DNA from 3 places in the Rothia sp. HMSC069C04 genome. Region 3 is predicted to be linked to each of the others. Evidence: riboswitches for the same ligand, from Rfam matches in the RefSeq annotation. Region 3 holds a riboswitch; each other region holds the start of a gene.

Region 1 (7,757 bases), on a different contig from region 3:
CGCACCGGGTAAAACAAGCATCTGGCGGCTGGTGGTGGTGTGGCGCCCCTTGCCGTCAGCATCGCGGACCGTGGAGGTGACCTGCACCTGATATTCTTGGCTATCCTCGCGGGGGTCAACTCCGGGGTTGAGCAGAGCGTTGACGAGGGTAGATTTGCCTGCGCCGCTACGGCCCAGGAATGCGGCGGTGCGTCCGGCGACAAGCTCCGCGACCGGGGCAGGGTCGTAGCCGTTGTCCGTGCAGACGGCGAGTACCGCATCCACACCACCTGCGAGGGAGTCCCTGTAGTTGGTGAGCTGTTCAGCCGTTACTAGGTCACCCTTGGTGAGAATCAGTGCGACCTGCACCCCGGAAGCGTGCGCCAGGGCGGTGTAGCGTTCAATTCGCCCAATGGACGGCTCGGGGAAGCAGGGCTCAACGATGCAGAGCATATCCACGTTGGCGGCGACAGGCTGATCCGCGGATTCTCGGGTGGCGCTGGGGCGGGTGAGGTAGCTTCGCCGGGGCAGTATCGCGAGGAATTTATGCTCCGCCGGATGGGCTGCACCGCCAGTTCCGGGGATGGGTTGGGTGAGTACCCAGTCGCCGACGACGGGGTACTCTTCTTCGCCGTAGTCGTTCTCAACCGGACGCAGCGGAGCGGAAAGCTTAATGAGCTCACCCCGCTCGCAGGTCAGTAGCTCGCAGCGGGTGCGGTGCACGGCGCTGACACGGGCGAGGGTAAAGTTTTCGAGGGTACCGCCGAGGGTGAACGCGGCGCGGATTGCTGAACCCTGCCAGGAGGGGTCGAACCCTAGGGTCTCTAAGGTGTATGAAGCGGGAGCAATGGTCACAGGAATAGTCTTTCTTAGTTGCGGCGCCCGGCTGGGTACGGCGCCCGGTCGGTTTTCATGCCCGGATAGCGCGCCGGGGGAGAGGGTGTTTAAAAGGTTCGTTCTTTTTGGGTTTCACACCCTATAGCAGCGAGGCGCGGGCGCCTGCACGGATGCGGCGGGCGGCAAGGAAGGTCAGCCCCAACCCTACCGCGGCGTAGAGTACCGCCAGTGCCGCGTCTGCCCCCAGGGACGCGAAGAGCTCCGGGGTGGTGCCGTTCGCAATACCGCTAGAGGCGTCTAAAACCTGCACCAGCCGGGACCCGGGAACCCAGGGACACAGCCACGCAAGCCACGCGGGGTAGGTGCTCACCGGAACAATCACACCCGCGCTCACCGGCAGAATAATCGACAGGACATTCGACCCCGTGTACGGATCGGACAGGTACAGGCCCAGCCCGGCGGCAAAAATACCCAGGCAGACCCCGCCCAGCACCGCAACCGGCATCAGTGCGATGGCGCCGAGCAGAAGCCCCGAAGCCGCCCCGGTGGAGGGCGCCGTGAGGGAGAGCAACCACACGATGCCCACATTGCTCAGGCCCGTCACGGAGGCTAGCAGCGCGGGTACCGCCGCCGCGCCCAGCCAGTAGCCCGCATCCACGGGGCGCGCCGTGCACACGTACTCGAAGACGCCAATCCACCGGTCTGTGGCGACGCGCGCAACAATGCCGGCGGCCACCGAGCTGAGGGTGGCAATCAGGGCGGTTGCACAGCCGATGCGCACCGTATCGTTCGCGGCAAGATCAGCACCCAGAAGCACCGTGAAAAGCACGTTAAGACCGGGTACGAGAACCAGGGTCGTGACAGCCGTTCCGAGGGTTGCGAAGGTAATCGACGACGACCAGCCAATAGAGGCGGTCGACAGTGCCCGACGCGCCACGCTAGGCAGAGCAGCAGAAGAGAGAACACGCACGCTACATCGCCCCCAGGGTGCCGCGACGGCGGGCGGAGGCGAGAGCCTTCCGTGCAAAGAGGAAGGCGCACAACGCCCAAGCGAGGCTCACGGCGAGCGTCTGCGCAACGGGCAGGAGCGCATCCGCCGGGGTGTTAATAGGGATACGCCCTAGCAGCAGGTGCACCGGCGCCTGCAGAGGAATGAGCACGCCCACGGCATCCAGCCAGGCGGGTGCCTCAACGGTCGTGAAGAGAACCCCGGAGAGAATAAATACCGGCACGAGGAGCAGCTCCTCGTAGGCGATGGCGTTCGGCGTTGCCACGAAGAACACCGCAATCATGAACGTAACCGACAGGCATGCAACCCACAGCAGGGGAACGCCCAGAACATAGCGCGGCCAGAGCTCGGAAAAGTCCGTAACCTGCGGATTGAGCGTCACAAGAGCCCAAACCGCCCACGATAGGGGTAGGGCCGCCAGACCCACAATGGAGGCGCTCGAAACGATAGCCGCCAACACCCGCACCGGAGAAATCGACCCGGAACACAGGTACACGAGGGTCCCGCGGAAGCGCTCAAAATTGATAATGCCCGCAGACACGATGCAGACCGACCACATGCCCACGATGCCCGCGCGGGTCCACGCGAGGGTCGGGTCAACGGAGTGACCCGCGGAGCTCTGGGCCGCCGCGTGCACGGCGAGCGCTTGAAGGATAACCGACCCGAGCACCGTGCTGATGAGCAGCTGAATAAAGTACGGGACCGTCAGGAACTGTCGCAGGCTAAATCCCATGAGCCGCAGCTGGCGGGCGCACTCCTGCCTCAGGTCGTACTGCTGGCCCCGGGTTTGGGACTCTTCCGAGCGTCGCGTCTGAGTACTCATCGCTTGAGCCCCTCCGCCATCGCCAGGTATGCCTCTTCCAGGGTTGCCGGGCGCGTGTACGGCTCGGTTCGTGCCCCGATGTTCGCGGCGGCGAGCCCCTCCGCCAGGATGCGGTGCGCCTCGCCCGCCTCGAACGTGGCGCGCTCGCCGTGCCAGTAGAGGGTCAGTTCCCAGCCGGAACCACGCGGGGCAAAAAGTACCGCCGCCTTATCGTGGAGGAATCCGCGTAGTGTATCAAGACCCTCGGTGGCGGTGGGATCCACCTGAACCACAGTCGTGGCGGCAATACCGGCGTGTGCGGCAACGTCCTCGAGACTGCCGCTCACCGCAACGGAACCGGCGCCCAAAACGGTGATGGTATGCGCCAGGTCCTCGATTTCGCCCAGTAGGTGACTCGTCAGCAGAACGGCGGCGCCGTCCTCCGCGAGGGAGCGGATGAGGGTTCGCACGGTCAGGGCGATATCGGGGTCGAGCCCGTTGGTCGGCTCGTCCAGCAGGAGCAGGGCGGGGGAGCCGAGCAGCGCGCGAGCGATGTGCAGGCGCTGCTTCATGCCGCGGGAAAACTCCTGAAAGGGTCGCGCCGCCGCATCGGTGAGTTCCACGCGGGCTAGGGCGTGGTCCACCTCGCGCCGCCGGCTCCGCCCGGAAACCCCCGCAACATCGGCGAAGAAGAGCAGGTTGTCGCGGGCGCTGGCGCGCGGGTAGAAGCCGCTATCCCCGCCGAGTGCGAGACCCACGTGACGGCGTGCCCGCTGCGGGTGAGCGATGGCGTCAACACCGTTCACGGTGAGGCTACCGCTGGTGGGGGTGAGCAGGGTCGAGCACATCTGCACGGTGGTTGTTTTGCCCGCGCCGTTGGGGCCGAGGAGGGCGTGGATCTCGCCGGAGCTAACGCGAAGCGACACCCGGTCGACGGCGGTAAAAGCGTTTTCACCTTTGCCAAAGACTCGGCTGAGCTGCGCGGCGTCAAGAACAAGAGACATGGTAGGTAACCTTCGGGTATGACCCTCTGGCCCCTATACCGGAGGGATGCTGGGCAGGATAAACAGCGGAGTGTGCCGCGCCCTGCGTGAGTGTATGTGTAGTCTCAGTGTACCGAAAAGCATCGAAAAAGTGATGGGAATTACTATTTGGAGGGTGGGGCACTCGCTCTGAAAGCACTATCCATGAGGCACCACCTGCGCAGCGGATTCCCGTGTCATATTCACCGACAGCATGAGCTTCATCGACGTTAAAAAACGTCATCTTTGCAATGAAATGTCTTAAAGTGCCGTTCACCCACAAAACCCTTGACCCCACCCAACGCCCTATGACACCCTGAATACAGGTCAAGAGCGCCAGCGATAAGCCCCAGCTAGCTGGCCGGCAACCCTCCTCCGCGGTGGGGTGCCCTGGGTGAAGACCAGGCGGCACGCAAAAGCGTGACGCAAGCGCGGGACCGATGTGACCGATAACGGTACATCAATCGTGACAGGATTATTCGACGACGATTCCTGTACCGTCGGCATGCGGCCCCCTAAGAATCCCCATTAGGAGCCACGCATGAGCAACAACACTACCGTCCCGACTCCCGCCAACCCCGCCGGTTGGAAGTTCGAAACCCGCCAGATTCACGCAGGTCAGGCGCCGGATGCCGCAACGGGAGCTCGGGCACTACCCATCTACCAGACCACCTCTTATGTCTTTGACAGCGCCGAGCAGGCAGCGAACCGTTTCGCTCTCGCCGAGCTGGGACCCATTTACACCCGCATGAACAACCCCACCCAGGAAGTAATCGAAAACCGCATCGCTTCCCTGGAAGGCGGCGTTGGCGCGCTACTGCTGGCATCCGGTCAGGCAGCTATCACCTACGCAATCCTGAACATTGCCGGCGCAGGCGACCATGTGGTTGCATCGCCCTCCATATACGGCGGCACCTACAACCTGCTCAAGTACACCCTCGCCGACCTCGGCATCGAAACCACCTTCGTTGAGAACCCGGACGACCTGGACGCATGGCGCGCCGCGGTTCGTCCCAACACCAAGCTGTTCTACGGAGAATCCGTGCCTAACCCCCGCAACGACGTGCTCGACATCGAGCCCATCGCCAAGATTGCGCACGAAAACGGCGTACCCCTGATCGTGGACAACACCGTGCCCACCCCCTACCTGCTGCGCCCCATCGAGCACGGCGCGGACGTGGTCGTCCACTCCGCCACCAAGTACCTGGGCGGCCACGGCACCTCCATCGGCGGTGTGATTGTTGACTCCGGTAACTTCGACTACGGTGCAGACCCCGAGAAGTTCCCCAAGTTCAACCAGCCCGCACCCGGCTACCACGGCCTGGTCTACGCACGCGACCTGGGTAAGGACTCCGCATTCGGTGCGAACCTCTCCTACATCCTGAAGGCACGCGTCTCCCTGCTGCGTGACACCGGCGCCGCAATCTCCCCGACCAACGCCTTCAACATCGGCATCGGTCTGGAGACCCTCTCCCTGCGTATCGAACGCCACATTGAGAACGCCACCAAGGTCGCCCACTGGCTCGAAGCAAACCCGCAGGTTGACAAGGTTATCTGGGCTGGCGTGGAATCCTCCCCCTGGTACGAGCGTGCACAGAAGTACCTGCCCAAGGGCCCCGGCGCGGTGCTCGGCTTCACCCTCAAGGGTGCAACCCTGGAGCAGACCCGCGACTTCGTGGACGCGCTGAAGCTGCACTCCAACGTGGCGAACATCGGTGACGTGCGCTCGCTCGTGATTCACCCCGCCTCCACCACCCACTCCCAGCTTTCCGCCGAGGAACTGGAGAAGATTGGCGTGTACCCGAACTTTGTGCGCCTGGCAGTCGGTATTGAGAACATCGACGATATTCTCGCCGACCTGCAGCTGGGCTTCGACACCCTCTCCTAAACGGTGATGCAACCCGCAGGTGGACCGGAAGGCAACGGCTTCCCGGTTCATCTGCGGCCCCGTTACAGCACTTTTCGCAGCGGGTAGCGTTGGCTGCCCCGTCAGTACTTGAGTCCGCCGGAGCGTACCCGCTCACACCCGGCACTATCCCGCCGGCCAACCCCGTGGAGGGAACCCTATGACTACCCCGCTCAACTCCACCCAAACCACCACTACCAACCAGCCTGTTACCGCGCCCATCCCCGTGGCGGGCACCCAGCGCGAGCACCCCGAAGCGCAAGGCTACCTGCGTCAGCTGAACATCGGCGACCTGGAACTTGAGTCCGGCGTGACCCTGCCGCAGGTGACCATCGGCTACGAAACCTGGGGCACCCTCAACGAGGCTGGCGATAATGCCATCCTGATTTTGCATGCGCTCACTGGCGATACGCATGTCTCCCGCGGCGTCCCCACCCCCGACATGCCCGCCCCGCTGATTCGCGCTATCGAGTCGGACGGCTGGTGGGAAGGCATCGTGGGCCCCGACTCGGTCGTAGACACCAACCGCTACTTTGTGATTGCCCCCAATATTCTGGGCGGTTGCTACGGCTCCACCGGACCGGCAAGCATTATTCCGGAAGGCTACCCGGGTGCCGGTGAGCACTGGGGTTCCCGCTTCCCGCAGGTAACCATCCGTGATTCTGTGCGTGCTGAGGCGCACCTGGCACGTGCCCTGGGCGTGACCAGCTTCCGCTACGTGATTGGTGGTTCTCTCGGTGGCGCTCGCGCCCTGGAGTGGGCGGCAACCAATCCCGAGCTGGTGCGCGGATGCGCGGTGATTGCCTCCGGTCCTTCGGCTACGGCGGAACAGATTTCGTGGGCACACACCCAGAATATTGCGATTCGTTCGGACGCGAACTTTGCCGGTGGCGACTACTATGACGGTCCCGCGCCGCTGACCGGTCTTGCCCTGGCACGCCGTATTGCGCACACCACCTACCGCAGCCCCGCCGAGCTGGAGCACCGCTTCGGCCGCGAAGAGAACCGTGGCGAAAGCACCGTGGGCGGCTCGCTGGGTGAGCCGCGTGGCCGCTACGCCATCGAAAGCTACCTGGACCACCACGGCGCCAAGCTGGTTGAGCGCTTTGACGCGAATAGCTACCTGGCAGTGAACGAGGCACTGATTTCGCACGATGTGGCGCGTGGCCGCGGCACCCTGGCGCAGGCGCTGGCGCACACCGATTGCGAGTGGACGATTGCGGCGGTGAACACGGATCGCTTGTTCTTCCCGCACGAGTCGCACCGTCTGGCGGAGGCGCTGCCCACCCCGGTCGCCGTGGATATTATCGAGTCGAACCACGGCCATGACGGCTTCCTGATTGAGGCGAAGCAGGTGGAGAAGATTCTGGCGCGCGCCCTGGGTGTTGAAGATGAATCTGCTACCCCGAGCGAGGCGCAGCGTGAGCGTGAGGCGCTGGACTCGATGACTCGTCTGTACGGCGCTGTTACTCGCTAACTCAACCGGCACCCGAAGGCGTTTCACGCATCCTGTTGAATGTTGTTTTATCCAAACAGTGGGTGTGGGATTGTGAGGGAATGACTGGGTATTCTCAACTGTCCTTCCGCCCACCGTGAATTAACCTTCACCCTTAGGGTTATGTAATAGAATGCCGGGCGTTCGTATGATGCGAGCGTCCGGCATTTTTTCTATCTTTTTGAAGTGTGTTGTGCCAAGTCAGGGAATATTTTCCGGTTTTTCTGGCACTTTTTGAAAGCTCCGCGAGATACCGCGGAAGCAGCCTCCTGTTGCACTGGAAGGTAAGGGTTCTCAGTTTGCTTTAGACCCGCTCTAACCCCATAGCATTAACGCTGTGGTAAGTATTCAAGAGGTAGCGGAGCAGTTGGGGGTGAGCACCCACGCCCTGCGCTATTACGAAAAAGAGGGGCTCATTGCGGTGCCCCGTGATGCTCACGGAACCCGTATTTTTGATGAGGAGTCTATCTCCGCAGCACGGTTTATTGCTACCTGCCGTCAGGCCGGCATGAGTCTTGCCGACATTCGTACAATCTTGGACAATCCGGATGATCATGCACTCTCCGTTGATGTGATGGAGCGAGCCCGCCGAAAGATTGAAAACGAGATTGCGGGGTTGCAGCAGAACCTTGAGCACCTGGATCGCCGTATTCAGGAGCACCGCCGTCACCTCGATGGCACCCGCTAGATAGCCGTCTAATTTTCAT
Region 2 (7,757 bases), on a different contig from region 3:
TCCGGCAGACCCAGACCCGACTGGTACAGGAAGAACGTGTAGTTCTTCGGGTCCTTCGGGTCGTTGCTGGTGTACCAGGCGAACAGCTGCGGCAGACCCGCACGAGACAGCAGCGCCAGGGTCACAGCCAGGTGGGAGGGGGTTGCCGAGTTCAAGATCGGGGCGATTTCCTTCAGCAACGGCTCCAGGCCGTCCGCCTCAATCTTCTCAACATCCATGAAGGAGTTGTAGAGTGCACCAATAAGGGACTCCGGCTGCTCCTTCGCGATCTTCTCCACCAGCTCACGCACGTGCTTCTCTGCGTTATCGCGGAGGGTGTACAGGCCGCCGTCCTTGGGGCGGTCCGCCGGGATTTCGTGGGTAGCAAGCCACTTACCGTTGACGTGGCGGAAGAAATCGTCGCCCGGCTTGACGGTTTCATCCACCCATTCTTTAGTGATTCCAGAGTTAGTAGTCATGGTTCCATTCTAGGTTCTTAACGTAAGAAGCCACACGATTACCGACAAGCCACCATATGGTGACTCACCAGCAAACGTGTGGCTTCCCTACACGAAAGACCGGACAATTATGCCTGAGCCGCCAGCTTCTCTGCGCGCTCAGCCATCAGACGCTTCTCGGCACCGTTAACCAGCCAGAGGAACAGAACAGCCAGACCCGAGCACACAATCATGAAGACGAACGCGGTGCCCCAACCCCAGTGGTCAACAATAATGCCGATACCGGCAGAAGCCAGGGTCGCACCCAGAGCGTAACCGAACAGGCCAGTGAAGCCCGCAGCGGTACCCGCAACATGCGAGGGGGACAGGTCAATAGCCTGCAGACCAATCAGCATGACCGGGCCGTAAATCAGGCCACCAATCAGAGCCAACGCAACGTACGCAATCCACAGCGGCGCATCCGAAGAAGGCAGCCAGTACAGCAGAATTGCGCCGACGGTCGCAATCAGGAACAGAATACCCGCGGGGGAGCGGCGACCCTTGAACATGCGGTCAGAAACGTAACCGCACAGGACGGTGCCACCAATACCGGCAAGCTCCAGAATCGAGAAGCCCGCAATACCACCTTCAAGGGAAGCGTGGCGCACATCGTGCAGGTACTTCGGCGCCCACACCAGCACGCCGTAACGCAGGGTGTACACGAACACGTTTGCCAGAGCCAGGTACACCATGGTCGAGTTGGTCAGCACGTGCTTACGGATGGTGGTCCAAGTGGACTCCGCACGATCCTCAGCGGTGGACTCAACCTTGTGCGGGTCGTTGCGGTACACGTCAACGGTGGGCAGACCCTCAGCCTCGGGGTTGTCACGAATCAGCAACCACGCCACGAACGCCAGAACGAAGCTGATAACAGCCGGGAACCAGAAGGCAACTTCCCAGGTCTTGCCGAACATGGAGAAGCCCCACGCAACCAGCAGACCGGACAGCGCACCACCAACGTTGTGAGCGGTGTTCCACCAGGAAACCTTCGTGCCGCGCTCGCTGGTGGAGAACCAGTTCACGAGCACACGACCCGAGGGAGGCCAACCCATACCCTGGAAGATACCGTTGAAGACCATGATGGTCGCCATGATGGAGGCGATAGCGGCACCGTAGCCTGCCGCACCCGCGCCTTCACCCATGTAACCGGTCATTGCCAGCAGGATGTTTGCAACACCCGAGAGCACCAGACCGATGGGCAGGAACAAACGCGCGTTCGAGCGGTCAGAAATCATTGCGGTGAAGAACTTGCTGAAGCCGTAAGCGAGCAGTAGCGCCGTGGACAGCGCACCAATTGCTGCGTTGCTGAAGCCAAGTTCCTTGGTCAGAATCGGGGTGACCAGCGGGACGTTGTTACGAATCAGGTAGAAGGTCGCGTAACCGATGAAGATACCCATGAAGACCTGTAGGCGCATGCGCGGGTACTTCGCATTAACTTCAGCCTCGCTCAGTTGAGGCTTGGGCGCCGGAATTGCGAGCCAGCGGGGTACAGAACCCTTCTTCTTCTTTGATGAAGTGGTAGTAGTCATGCTGGAATTCTAAAAACAGCGGCTTATAAAAATGCTAATCTGATGGGAATGTTTTCAGTAGAATGTTCACTAGGGTGAACGGATATTCAGAGTGATTATTCTATTAATGCTGTTTTTATCCCGGAATTACGGGGAAGTGCTAAATCTGTGTGATGTACATCTGTCTACTGGGCAACATTGCCTCAAGTCGTGTAATGAATATAAATACTTTCTCGGTTGAGTAAGTATGTGTTTTGGTCAGACCACACTTAAAATTAGAGTAATTTATACCCTAAGTTCAAATAAAAAACCACTTGAACACCAGTGCATTGGCGCCCCAAAACAGCACAGAAAAGCCCGCCCGTACAGTGCAGAAGAAAAACCGTACGGGCGGGCCCGTTATCTATCCCCAAAAGCTCGGCATACAGTCGGTACGCATACCGGCACGAAGCCGAACAACCGCCACCTGCCGCAGGTTACCGCGAGCAAACCATCATCCGGTCAACCCGCAGCAGGCAGCGGAACCAAGAGGCGCCTCCTAGAGGGACGCGCGAATCGCCTTGGTGGCGTCCACCAGGTGACGCAGAGACTGCTTGGTCTCCTCGTAATCACGAGTCTTCAGGCCGCAGTCAGGGTTCACCCACAGGTCAGCAATGGTGCCGTAACCAATCGCAGCCTTCAGCAGGGACTCAATCTCCTCCTGCGAAGGAACACGCGGGGAGTGGATGTCCCACACGCCCGGGCCCAGACCGGAAACGAAGCTCTCCGGAATGTCAGCCAGCAGCTCCATGTGCGAACGAGCCGCCTCAATGCTGGTCACGTCAGCGTTCAGAGCGTTAATCGAGTCGATAATCTCGTTGAACTCCGAGTAGCACAGGTGGGTGTGAATCTGAGTGGAATCCTTCACGCCGCTGGTAGCCAGGCGGAAGGAGTTCACCGACCAATCCAGGTACTGCGGCTGCTCATCGCGGCGCAGGGGCAGCAGCTCGCGCAGAGCCGGCTCGTCCACCTGAATGATGCGGATGCCCGCCTCCTCCAGGTCGGCAATCTCGTCGGCAAGAGCCAGAGCCACCTGGTTAGCGGTCTCGCGGCGCGGCTGGTCGTCACGCACGAAGGACCACGCCAGAATCGTCACGGGGCCGGTGAGCATGCCCTTGACGGGCTTGTCGCTCAGCGACTGTGCGTGGGAGCTCCACGGCACGGTGAACGCCTCACCGCGCAGACCCTCACCGTGACGCTTCACGTCACCGAACAGAATCGAGGGGCGGGTGCAACGCGAACCGTAGGACTGAACCCAGCCGTGGCGGGTGGTTGCGAAGCCGTCGAAGTTCTCAGCGAAGTACTGAACCATGTCGTTACGCTCAGCCTCACCGTGAACCAGCACGTCCAGGCCCAGCTCCTCCTGCAGCTTGATGACCGAGGCAATCTCGTCACGCAGGAAGCCGTTCAGCTCCTCGGCGGAAATCTTGCCCGCACGAGCCTCCGCACGGCGGCGGCGAATCTCAGCGGTCTGCGGGAAGGAACCGATGGTGGTGGTCGGCAGCTTCGGCAGGTTCAGGTCAGCCTGAGCCGCGCGGCGAACATCAATGGTCGGGCGGTTGAAGTCCTCAGCGGTCACAGCTGCGGCGCGGGCACGAATCTCGTCGTTGTGCTTGCGCGGGTCAGCGGCGAAGCGAGCCAGCGCCTCGTCAGCAGCCTTCAGCTCCGGCTCAACAGCAGCCTCACCCTCAGCCAGGCCACGAGCCAGCAGGGCGATCTCGGCAACCTTCTGGTCGGCGAATGCCAGGCCGTCCACGGGAACCTCGGCGGGGTCTTCCAGAGCCAGGTCGTGCGGCACGTGCTGCAGGGAGGTCGAGGAGGACACCGACACGGCACCCTCGGATGCGCCGGGCAGCGCCTCCAGAGTCTTCAGTGCGGCACGAACATCAGCACGCCACACGTTACGGCCGTTCACAACACCGGCAACCAGGTGCACGCCGGCGGCAGAAACAGACTCCAGCTCAGCCTTCGAGTACACGCCGTGCACCAGGTCAAGGTGCAGAGCCTCAATACCGGTACCCAGCAGTGCCGGCAGGTTCTCACGCAGGGAACCGTAGGGGCTGGTCACCAGAATCTGCGGGCGCTTCTCGCCGGCAGCCAGGGCACGGTAGGTGCGCTCAGCCAGCTGCGCAACCTTCGCGTTGTCGGCACGGTCCACGGTCAGGCCCGGCTCGTCCAGCTGAACCCACTCAATACCGCGCTCAGCCAGCTGCTCCAGCACCTGAGCGTACGCGGCAACGAACTCATCCAGACGGTCAACGGGGGAGAAGTCCTCAGCGGAACCCTGCTCAGCCTTAGCACCCAGCAGCAGGGTCAGCGGGCCAACAATCTGCGGGCGAACCTTCACGCCAGCCTGCTTTGCTACCTCGAGCTGCTCGTCAATAGCCTCAAGGTTCAGCTTAATCTCGGTACCGGCACCAATCTCGGGTACCAGGTAGTGGTAGTTGGTGTCGAACCACTTGGTCATCTCCAGAGGAGGCAGGGTCTCGGTACCGCGCGCCAGTGCGAAGTAGCCGGGCAGATCCAGCAGGCCGCGTGCGTCCTTAGCCTCAGCCAGACGCTCGGGAACCAGGGTGAACAGGCGAACCACATCAAGCACCTGGTCGTAGTAGGAGAAGGTCGCCGGAATCGAGTAGTTGTCAGCCTTCAGACCGGCGGCGGTCACGCGCTCGAAGTAGGTGCGCTGCACGTCAGCGGCGGTGTCCTGCAGCTCCTGCAGGGTTGCCTTGCCCTTCCAGAAAGCCTCCTGAGCCTTCTTCAGCTCGCGGAAGCGGCCCACGCGGGGGTAGCCAACAATGGTTGCGGCGGGGAATGCGGTGTTCGACATAATAGTTATTCCTTTACTGGGGATAGATGTGGGAGTCGGTTCCGGCGTTTTACCACCCGACTGTGGGTGGTGAAACGGAGGACTCAACAACTCCCGGAATATTTGTGGGGGAGAAAGTGGAAACGCATCCGACAAGGAGCGTTATGGGTTGAGGCGGGGGTTTTTAGACGTATTCCAGTTCGCTCAGCGACTGAGAGAAACGGTTACTGTACCGCGGCAAATCCAGCTGATCCAGAACGTCCAGAACCGCCGCATGCTCGTTGAAGGTGAAGAAGTGCAGACCCGGCGCGCCCGCGTCCATCACGGCGCGGCACTGGTTCAACGCGTACTCAACACCGATGCGGTGCAGCTCAGCGCTACTGGTTGCTGTCTCTAGGGCGTAGGCGAGGTCCGTCGGGACTTCCATGCCCGCCATCTGGCAGAGATTCTGCAACCGCTTCAGCGAGGTTACCGGCATGATGCCCGGAATAATCGGAATATCCACGCCTGCCAGGTGCGCCGAATCGACCAGGGCGCTGTAGCGCTCATCCTCAAAGAACACCTGAGTGATCGCGAAGTCCGCGCCGGCACGCTGCTTGGACAGCAGAATCTCAATATCCTGCAGCAGGGATGCGGACTCGGGGTGCTTCTGCGGGTACGCCGCCACACCAATCGACACCTTGCCAGCCGCCAGGTGGGCGAAATCTTCACGCTCCACGCGGCGAATGAGCTCTACCAGGTAGCGGGCGAAAGGAAGTTCAGAAACCTGACCTTCCTGAATATCACCGCGAAGAGCCAGGAAGCCGCGCACTCCCAGACCCAGAATTAGGCGGACTGCGCGCTCCAGCTCATGCACCGAGTGGCCTGCACAAATCAGGTGAGCCAGCGGGGTGAGGGAGGTTTCATGCACTAGGTGGTCGAGCAGCGCCAAGGTCTTCTGGCGGCGCTTAGCGTCACCGGCGTAGGTGACCGACACGTAGTCGGGGTTGGTGCCCTCAAGCTCCGCAATGGTGCGGAGCAGCGACTCACAGCTCGCCTGTGAGCGCGGAGGGAATAGCTCAAAAGAAAGAGCCGGGTGAACTGTAGCCATAACCATCCTTCGTGTTCACCCGATAGATACGCACCGTGAGGGTGCGCGAATTCTTCTGCAGGATGTGCTGTACCGGTTTGCGAGTACGACTCATCAAGGGGTGCCGAAGGGTATTCTTCTCTATCGGTTCTGGCGGGAGCACCTTGTCCGTACCCTGCACCGTGACGGTGGGGGATACTGGCGAGGTTGCTGCGACGTCTACGAGCCAGATCTCTCGGTCGCTCTTGATAGATAACGCTTTCACTCTACCCACCGCCTCCGAGGGCGTGCAAGGGGCACGGCGGTTGATGCCCTAATATTTCTGGACATGACATTGGGGCGAAATATGAACTTAATATGACCGACTATGACAAAGGGCGGCTGGAGGTGTTGCGGGTAGGGCTGTCGGCTGACCCCTGAATGCCCGGCACTATCGCAGATACGTTCGCTTAATATTCTTGGACACGCGCGAATATATGTGTTTTGAATTTCATTGAGGGGTAGGGTAGCTAGTGAGGCACGGGTAGTGTTTCGATGTCCGCTCATCGAGGAGTTTCAGGGCTCAAAGATGAGTTCAATATGACTTTGTGAGCGTGGTGAGAATGAAAAAGCTATTTTCTTCTATACTCTGGTCCTTCCGCCTGGCCTGGAAAACCTGTCCCACAACCCTGGTGAGCGCCGCCCTATCGCTAGCCGTCATTGCCTGCATTCCCTTGAGTCAGTCCCTGCTGATTGGTAATACAGTATCAGCCTTGAGCGGTTCAAGTGGTGGCACAGCATGGATTTATATTGTTGCTCTTGCCCTTGTCGTTGGAATTAATATTATTGCCCAACGCTGGGTCATAAGTAACATGCTCATCCTCAAATCAAAGGTGAACTATCGGGTTCACTGCATGTTAAATAACAGGTTATCTACATTTCCGTTATCTGATATAGGTAGCACAAAATCACAGGAAGATATACGTGCTGCAAGAGAGGCAATATCGAAACAGGAATTGCAGGTTCACACCATGTCAGTTATGGCACTGGTGAGTGCCTTCGCAATGGTGTTACTTCTCTGTCTCAATATTGCGAACGTCAGCATTGTGGCAGCAATTTTTGCGGCACTGTGTTCATTGCCCCTAGCCATTGCAATGGTGATTCTCGCTAAACGTGATTACGCCATATACACCCTAATGTACGAGGACTATCGGGCAGAGAACTACTATCTAGACAATCTGATGGCTCAAAGTCGCGCCCAAGAACTTCACCTCATGAGAGCCTCCCGATTTTTCTCGCAACGCGTAGCGTCCTGGCGACGCCGGGCAGCCGGTAGGGAATTGAGCCTTGAAAGTGTTAGAGGAATCATCTCCATAGTTGCAGGGCTACTCTGCTCTGTCTTACTTTTTGCGTCCCTGTACTTCCTTGTGGATTCAGGCGCCGATATATCGTATGTGGCCGGATCGCTGATTGGAATCATTGCCTGTGTTAACGCGACCCAAGAGGTGGGATATTCATTCGGCCAGATTATTAATGGAGCATTATCTGTCCAGCAATTCCGAAGGGTATGCGACTCTGATACTTACGACCATGCTTCTGAGATAAAAACTTCTAACCCTAACCGTGAAAATATTTCAAAAATTATATGCAAAGATGTATCCGTTCAGTATGAGGGCGCGTCGTCTTTTGCGCTTAAAGATATTAATCTTGAGCTGATGAATAATCAAATGATTGCAGTAGTTGGTGCCTCGGGCGCGGGAAAAACAACGCTAATAAATGCAATTCTTGGAATTACACCAATTGCCCAGGGGAGCATAACGTATAAGGGTGCTTCTTCTGAGAGTAAATACAACATGTTGGCAAATGTTGGTTTGGTGAGT
Region 3 (7,757 bases):
GCTCCGCTGACCTGTTTGGCGCCTTCGGCACCCTCGGCGGCATGGCTGCAGTTCTGCTGATCTTCACCATCCTCATCTCCGCGTTCTTCGACGCAATGGGCACCTCCGTCGGTCTCGCAACCGAAGCAGGCACCATCAAGGACGGCCAGATCGAGAACGTCGACAAGGTCCTGCTCGTGGACGCTCTCGGCTCCGTAGCCGGCGGTGGCACCTCCTCCTCCGCAAGCCAGATCTTCGTGGAGTCCGCAACCGGTATCGGCGCGGGCGCACGCACCGGCTTCGCGAACGTCGTCACCGGCGCACTGTTCCTCGTCGCGATCTTCCTGTCCCCGCTGGTCACCATCGTGCCCTTCGAAGCTGTTGCACCCGCAATGGTGTTCGTTGGCTTCCTGATGATCCGCCAGGCAGTGAACATCGACTGGAACGACTGGGGTCTGGGTATCCCCGCGTTCATGACCATCATCTTCATGCCGCTGGCATACTCCATCGCGGACGGTATCGGCGCAGGCTTCCTGTCCTACGTCTTCATCCGCCTGGTGCAGGGTCGCGGCAAGGAAGTTCACTGGCTCATGTACGTGGTTTCCGCAGTGTTCCTCATCTTCTTCGCTAACGGCCTGATTACCGGCTGGATGCACTAAATACATCAGGTGTCTCACCCTCCACACGTGGAGACGCGGGCACCATCAGGGCGGGGTATCGGCACCTTCGGGTTGCCGGTACCCCGCCCTGCGCTATTCTTCCCTCTACCCCAACTACCCAATTCTGGGTTGCAGGGGTCGGGGAAACACCACATCACCGACTGAACCGCCGCACACAACGCGTTTCAACGGCACAAGCTAAGCGGCGGCGCCTACAATAGTTGAACCATTGTGGCGCCCAACCCGGGACTTACCCGCGAGCTTTACCCTCGAAACCGGCGGCGCAACAGTACACACCGAACAACATCAACGGATCCTCACATGTCTGAACCCCAGAAGGCGGCAGCGCCCACCAGCGCACTCGACCGCTACTTCAAGATTTCCGAACGCGGCTCCTCCATCGCCGCAGAATTCCGCGGCGGCCTCGCCGCATTCTTCGCCATGAGCTACATCGTGGTGCTGAACCCCCTCGTCATCGGTACCGGTGCTGACGCCTCCGAACGCACTCTCGGTATCGCACCCGTCGCGGCTGTGACCGCGCTGGTTGCTGGCGTGATGACCATCCTCATGGGCGTTATCGCCAAGCAGCCCTTCGCCATGGCGGCTGGCCTGGGCGTGAACGCGCTGCTCGCCTCCACCATTGCCACCACCCCGAACCTGACCTGGGCAGACATCATGGGCCTGGTCGTTCTTGCCGGTCTAATCATGACCGTTCTGGTGCTCACCGGCTTCCGTACCGCGGTGTTTGAGGCGGTCCCTGAGTCGCTCAAGACCGCGATTGTGGTCGGTATCGGCTTCTTCATTTCCTTTATCGGTCTGGTCGACTCCGGCATTATCCGCCGCATGCCTGACGCAGCCGGCACCACCGTTCCGGTGAGCCTCGGCGCGGGCGGTCACCTGCTCGGCTGGCCCACCCTCGTCTTCCTCTTCGGCTTGTTCTTCACCATCGCCCTGTTCATCCGTAACGTGAAGGGTGCGATCCTGTGGGGCGTGCTCGCCTCCACCGCGCTGTCCCTGATTCTGGAGGCGGTTGTCCCCTCCGGTTCTGTGAAGGAGGCGGCGACCGGCTGGTCCCTGAACGTGCCTTCCCTGGCGGACATGAAGTTCACCACCCCGAACTTCTCCCTCATCGGTTCCGCTGACCTGTTCGGCGCATTCACCCACATCGGCCCGCTGGCTGCGTCGCTGCTGGTGTTCACCATTCTGCTGTCTGTGTTCTTCGACGCGATGGGCGTTTCGGTCGGTCTTGCCGCCGAGGCTGGCACCATGAAGGACGGCAAGGTTGAGGACATCGACAAGGTCCTGCTCGTGGATGCGTTCGGTTCCGTTGTTGGTGGTGGCGCGTCCGGTTCGGCGAACCAGATTTTCGTGGAGTCCGCTACCGGTATTGGTGCGGGCGCACGCACCGGTTTCGCGAACATTGTGACCGGTGTGCTGTTCCTGCTGGCGATTTTCATCTCGCCCCTGGTCACCATCGTTCCCTTCGAGGCGGTTGCCCCCGCACTGGTTGTGGTCGGCTTCCTGATGATCCGCCAGGCTGTGAATATTGACTGGACTGACTGGGGTCTGGGCATCCCGGCGTTCCTGACCATTATTTTCATGCCGCTGTCGTACTCGATTGCGAACGGTATTGGCGCCGGTTTCGTGTCCTACACCTTCATTCGCCTGGTGCAGGGCCGCGGCAAGGACGTGCACTGGCTGATGTACCTGGTGTCCGCGGTGTTCGTGATTTACTTCGGTATGGGCATCATTAACGGCTGGACTAGCTAAGTCCAACAGTCCCGATAGTTAGCCTCGTTGAGAGGCGTCAACAAAGAATGGCAGAATCGTTCCGGTTTCGGAATGATTCTGCCATTTCTTCTATGCCCACACTCTGCACGTATGAGAGGCAGGGAAAGTTACGAGATTTAGCGGACGTCTCCATCCACATAGAGCCAGGTGCCGCCCACCTTCTCAAAGCGCGACAGCTCATGCATGCTGCCCTTCACCCGCTCCTCCGCAGGGACACCCGGCACCGAACGGTAATACGCAACGAACTCCACCGTACCGGACGCATCAAACGGGCCACCCGAAGCACCCAGAATATCCAGGCGATACCAGCGGATATCATCCTCCAACTCCAAGGTAGCCGGGCGAGTACTCGGATGCCAGCTCGCCAGCAGGTACGCCGCATCCCCGGTCGCAAACGCGGTAAAACGCGAGCGCATCAGCTGCTCCGGCGCGGGAGCAGTCAGCGTGCCGGAGGCGGCAAACTCGCCCAGGAACCTGCCGCAGCAGGTGCCGTACACCTCGCCGCTCGAGCAGGGGCAGCGGTCATCATGGTTAAGTTCAATCATGCCAACCAGTATAAAGAAAGCGCCGCGTCAAGAAGGTGCCCTGTATCAAGAAAGCGACGGCGGCACAGCGCAAAGAAACGCCCGCCCTGCCGGGGATACAAATCCTCCAGCAGAACGGGCGTTCTTGTTTTCAATCGTTAAGTTTGAGCGAACCTACACGGCACGCTTCAGCGGCAACGCTTATTCAGCGATCGCGCGAGCCGGGGTGTCAGCAGCCGAAGGCTTACCCACGTATGCGCCGCGGTACTTAGCAGCCGGGTGGGAGTCAGCAACCTTGGTGTGGCCCTTACCGAAGATGTTCTCACGCAGGGTGTTGCCCTCGTACTCGGTGCGGTAGCGGCCGCGCTTCTGCAGCTCGGGAACAACGTACTCGATGAAGTCCTCGAAGGAGCCCGGGGAGACGTGGTACGCCAGGTTGATGCCGTCCAGGCCACCCTCGTCAATCCAGCGCTCAAGCTCGTCAGCAACCTGAACCGGGTCACCAACAATGACCTCGCCCATGCCGCCGAGGGTGGTGTGCTCAGCGATGGCCTTGCGGGTCCACTTCTTGTCCTTCGCCTGCAGGGTGAAGGGGGTCAGGAAGGACTGAATCGACTCGGTCTGCACGTAGTTCAGGACCTCATCCTCGTCGAACTGGGACAGGTCAACACCGGACCATCCGCCGACAATAGCCTGTGCAGAGTCGAGGTTCACGTACTTCTTGTACTCCTCGTACTTTGCCTTTGCCTTCTCCTCGGTCTCATCCACGATGACGGAGAGCATTGCGAGGATCTTGACGTCGTCGCGGCTACGGCCCTGCTCCTCGGCAGCGGCGCGAATACGGTCGGTCACAACGCGGGTCAGGTCCGGGCGCAGGGCGCTGATGAACACAGCCTCAGCGTGCTTACCGGAGAACTTCTGACCGCGGCTGGATGCGCCAGCCTGGAAGATCACGGGGGTGCGCTGCGGGCTCGGCTCGGTCAGGGAGATGCCGGGCACGGAGAAGTACTTGCCCTTGTGGCCAATCGGGTGGACCTTGGAGGGGTCAGCGTAGATGCCGCGCTCGCGGTCCTTGATGACTGCGCCGTCTTCCCAGGAGCCTTCCCACAGCTTGTAGCAGACGTCCAGGAACTCGTCGGCGATTTCGTAGCGCTCGTCGTGCGGGATCTGGGTGGGCAGGCCCTGGTTCTCAGCAGCCGAAGGCAGGTAAGAGGTCACAACGTTGAAGCCGACGCGGCCCTCAGTGAGGTGGTCGAGGGAGGCGTAGCGGCGAGCCAGGGTGTAGGGCTGCTCGAAAGTAGCGGCAGCAGTCACGCCGAAGCCGAGGTGCTCGGTCACTGCAGCCATTGCAGAAATCTGGGTTGCGGGGTCATTCACGGGAACCTGAGCGGCACCCTCAATGGCGGGAGCGGCAGAGTTCTTGTACACGTCGTAGATGCCGACCACGTCAGCGATGAACACGGCGTCAAACAGGCCGCGCTCAAGGGTCTTAGCCAGGTCAGTCCAGTACTTGATGGTGTTGTACTCGGTTGCGCGGGAGCGCGGGTGACGCCAGAGGTCGAAGCTCTGGTGACCAATGCAGGTCATTTCGAATGCGTTAACTACGATGCGCTTCTTCTGCTCAGCCATCGATTTTCCTTTCGCGAATGATCGGGGACGATCGGGTTAGTGCCCTGCACCCCGCGCGCCGCCTCCTTCTTGCCTTCTGCGTTCGGTGGTGGCCTTCGTGCAGGTGGCGCGTTCGCGCCGTACTTGCCTCGTAACGTTGAGGCCAGATCATCATCTGGGGCACCCCGCTACGGGAGAGGGTTGCCGCCCGGCTAGCCAGAGCTTAGCGCCGGGACTCATGATCTCGTGGTTTGAGTGTACGGGGCGCACGGGAGGGAGGTCACGTTTGTGACGAAAAAATCTTTTTGTGACGTGGAACCGAAATATTTCGTGATAAATGCGAAATATACGGTCATAGAAATTCATACGCGCCCGCCGGGTTGATTGAGGCACGCCACAGCCCATAGGGTGGGAGAAGCAAACCATCCAGAGCGACTGAGAGACCTGGCTCCACGACGTCGCAGCAACCGGCACGGATTCTTCCGCCCCCGGTGCTAACGCCAGGAACGATGGAAGTGACATGACACTCAACAGTGCAGTAACTGACGTACCCACCAGTGAAAAGAACGGCCGCCGTGCCGTATCCACCGCCGCCGTCCCCTTGAGCTTTGAAGGCGTCGGACAATCTTTCCCCGTGCCCGGCGGAACCCACGAAGTTCTTCGCGGAGTCTCCTTCACCGCAGCCCCCGGCGAGATTATCTCCGTCATCGGCTCCTCCGGATGCGGCAAATCCACCCTCCTGCGTGCAGCGGCAGGCCTGAACCGCATCACCGCAGGTACCGTGCGTATCGGCGAGAAGGCAGTGACCGGCCTCGACCCCCGCGTAGCTATCGGCTTTCAGGAACCGCGCCTGCTCCCCTGGCGCACCGTCGCCGACAACGTGGCGCTCGGACTGCCGCAGGGCACCAAAAAATCTGAAGGCGCAGCATCCGTAGCGAGCCTGCTCGACCTGGTCGGCCTGGGCGAATACGCAACCCACCGTCCCAAGGAAATTTCAGGCGGTATGGCTCAGCGCGTGTCCCTGGCACGAGCGCTCGCACGCAACCCCGGCGTGCTGCTGCTCGACGAGCCCTTCGGTGCTCTGGATGCGCTGACCCGCATCAACATGCAGGATTTGCTGTTGGACGTGCACCGTCAAGACCCGACCACGATTCTGCTGGTCACCCACGATGTGGAAGAGGCGCTGTACCTCTCTGACCGGGTGATTGTCCTCGGTAAGGACACCCCGGAGGCGCCCGCCACCATCCAGCGCATTGTGACCGTTGACCGTTCTCACCCGCGTGACCGCGCCGATGCTGAGATCACGGCGCTGCGTAGCGAACTGTTGGCTGAGCTCGGCGTGGAAGATAACGCCTAAAGCCGCCACGCAACACATTTCTTACACATCACATCATCATCTTCAGAAGCGAAAAGATTTCATCATGACTTACTCCCCGTCTCGTCGTACCGCCCTCAAGTCCCTTGCCGCAGCCGCCGCTTTTGCTACTCTGCTCAGCGCCTGCGCCGGTGAAGGTTCCGGTTCCGCTAACGCCTCCGGTGCTGCCGGTGGTGGCAATCAGAACACCGTGACCATTGACTACGCGACCTACAACCCGCTGTCCCTGATTATCCGCAAGAAGGGTTGGCTTGAGACCGCCCTCGCCGCCGAGGGTAAGAAGGTTGAGTGGGTCAAGTCGGCCGGTTCGAACAAGGCGAATGAGGCGCTGCGTAGCGGCAATATTGATGTTGGCTCGACCGCCGGTTCGGCGGCGCTGCTGGCACGCGCTAATGGCTCCCCCATCAAGGTCATTAGCCTCTACTCGCAGCCGGAATGGTCGGCACTGGTGACCCGCAAGGATTCGGGCATCACCAAGGTTGCGGACCTGAAGGGTAAGACTGTTGCCGTGACCAAGGGTACCGACCCGTACTTCCTGCTGCTGCAGGCACTCAAGCAGGAGGGTATTTCCGCTTCGGATCTGACCATTCAGAACCTGCAGCACGCCGACGGCCGCACCGCCCTGGATAACGGTCAGGTCAACGCGTGGAGCGGCCTGGACCCGATTATGGCTGCCGCCGAGGTGGAAAGCGGCGACGTGCTCTTCTACCGCAACCTGAACTTCAACACCTACGGCTTCCTGAACGCGACCGAGAAGTTCATTCAGTCCAACCCGACCGCCGCACAGACCATCGTGGACGTGTACGAGTACGCTCGCGCCTGGGCTAAGAAGAACCCCGAAGAGGCAGTGAAGATTGTCGAGGAGGAGTCCGGCATTAAGCACGAGACTGCTCAGGTCGTCATGGAGCGCACCCACCTGGATATCGACCCGGTTCCGGGCGCTAAGCAGGTTGAGGTTCTCAAGGGTGTCGGCCCGATTCTGGTCGAGTCCGGCGACGTTCCCTCCCAGTCCGACGTGGACAAGGCACTAAACAGCATTGTGGACGACCAGTTCGCAAAGAAGGCTGACAGCGCAGCCGTTGAGAAGATCGCAAAGGTGGTTGAGAAGTAATGACCGCCGCAACGATCACCGCCGCCTCCAGCGCTCGCGCTGAGCGTGCCGAGAAGCGTGTCTCTTCCGTGAAGCTGCCGTCGAACCCGTTCGCCGGTAAGCAGTACCTGGGCCTGATTCTTCCCCTGGCGCTGATTGCCCTCTGGTACATTCTGAGCACGAACGGCGTGTTCACCCAGGTTCAGCTGCCCTCCCCCGACCGTGTGGTCAGCGCCGGTGTTGAGCTGGCGCAGCGCGGCGAGTTGGGCCGCCACGTGGCGATTTCTACTCAGCGTGTGCTGATTGGTTTCGGTATTGGTGCCGTGCTCGGCCTGGTGCTGGGTGCGCTGATTGGCCTGTCTGCGCCGGTGCGTCTGATTGCCGCACCGACCATTGGTGCGCTGCGTGCCGTGCCGTCCCTGGCGTGGGTTCCGCTGCTTCTGCTGTGGATCGGTATCGGCGAGAATTCCAAGGTGACCCTGGTTGCTATTGGTGCGTTCTTCCCGGTATACACCACGGTTTCTGCGGCTCTGGCGCACGTTGACCCCAAGCTTGTGGAGGCGGCACGCGCCTTCGGCCTGAAGGGTCTGCGCCTGTTCACCACGGTTCAGCTTCCCGCGGTTCTGCCGTCGGTTGTTTCGGGTCTGCGTCTGGCGCTGGCTCAGGCGTGGCTGTTCCTGGTCGCCGCTGAGCTGCTGGGTGCATCCATGGGTCTGGGTTACCTGCTGACC

Evidence for each region. Region 3 has a riboswitch for S-adenosylmethionine ahead of HMPREF2879_RS00510 (ABC transporter ATP-binding protein). Riboswitches for the same ligand answer to the same signal wherever they lie in the genome.
Region 1: linked by a shared signal. The riboswitch ahead of HMPREF2879_RS05575 (bifunctional o-acetylhomoserine/o-acetylserine sulfhydrylase) and the one ahead of HMPREF2879_RS00510 (ABC transporter ATP-binding protein) in region 3 are both predicted to bind S-adenosylmethionine.
Region 2: linked by a shared signal. The riboswitch ahead of HMPREF2879_RS00875 (methylenetetrahydrofolate reductase) and the one ahead of HMPREF2879_RS00510 (ABC transporter ATP-binding protein) in region 3 are both predicted to bind S-adenosylmethionine.

What each region holds. Positions count from the first base shown of each region.
Region 1 is NZ_KV810742.1:100,241-107,997, reverse strand. It holds gene rsgA (ribosome small subunit-dependent GTPase A) at 1-834, opposite strand, end outside; gene HMPREF2879_RS05590 (ABC transporter) at 956-1,786, opposite strand; gene HMPREF2879_RS05585 (ABC transporter permease) at 1,788-2,648, opposite strand; gene HMPREF2879_RS05580 (ABC transporter ATP-binding protein) at 2,645-3,631, opposite strand; SAM riboswitch class IV at 3,975-4,087, shown strand; gene HMPREF2879_RS05575 (bifunctional o-acetylhomoserine/o-acetylserine sulfhydrylase) at 4,191-5,537, shown strand; gene HMPREF2879_RS05570 (homoserine O-acetyltransferase MetX) at 5,716-7,032, shown strand; gene HMPREF2879_RS05565 (MerR family transcriptional regulator) at 7,388-7,738, shown strand.
Region 2 is NZ_KV810713.1:9-7,765, reverse strand. It holds gene HMPREF2879_RS00890 (M13 family metallopeptidase) at 1-458, opposite strand, end outside; gene HMPREF2879_RS00885 (MFS transporter) at 566-2,005, opposite strand; gene metE (5-methyltetrahydropteroyltriglutamate--homocysteine S-methyltransferase) at 2,523-4,850, opposite strand; gene HMPREF2879_RS00875 (methylenetetrahydrofolate reductase) at 5,014-5,919, opposite strand; SAM riboswitch class I at 6,037-6,153, opposite strand; partial or broken gene HMPREF2879_RS00870 (ATP-binding cassette domain-containing protein) at 6,501-7,757, shown strand, end outside.
Region 3 is NZ_KV810707.1:65,402-73,158, forward strand. It holds gene HMPREF2879_RS00490 (NCS2 family permease) at 1-638, shown strand, start outside; gene HMPREF2879_RS00495 (NCS2 family permease) at 960-2,408, shown strand; gene HMPREF2879_RS00500 (YchJ family protein) at 2,546-2,974, opposite strand; gene HMPREF2879_RS00505 (LLM class flavin-dependent oxidoreductase) at 3,155-4,582, opposite strand; SAM riboswitch class IV at 4,697-4,805, opposite strand; SAM riboswitch class I at 4,981-5,077, shown strand; gene HMPREF2879_RS00510 (ABC transporter ATP-binding protein) at 5,082-5,918, shown strand; gene HMPREF2879_RS00515 (aliphatic sulfonate ABC transporter substrate-binding protein) at 5,983-7,047, shown strand; gene HMPREF2879_RS00520 (ABC transporter permease) at 7,047-7,757, shown strand, end outside.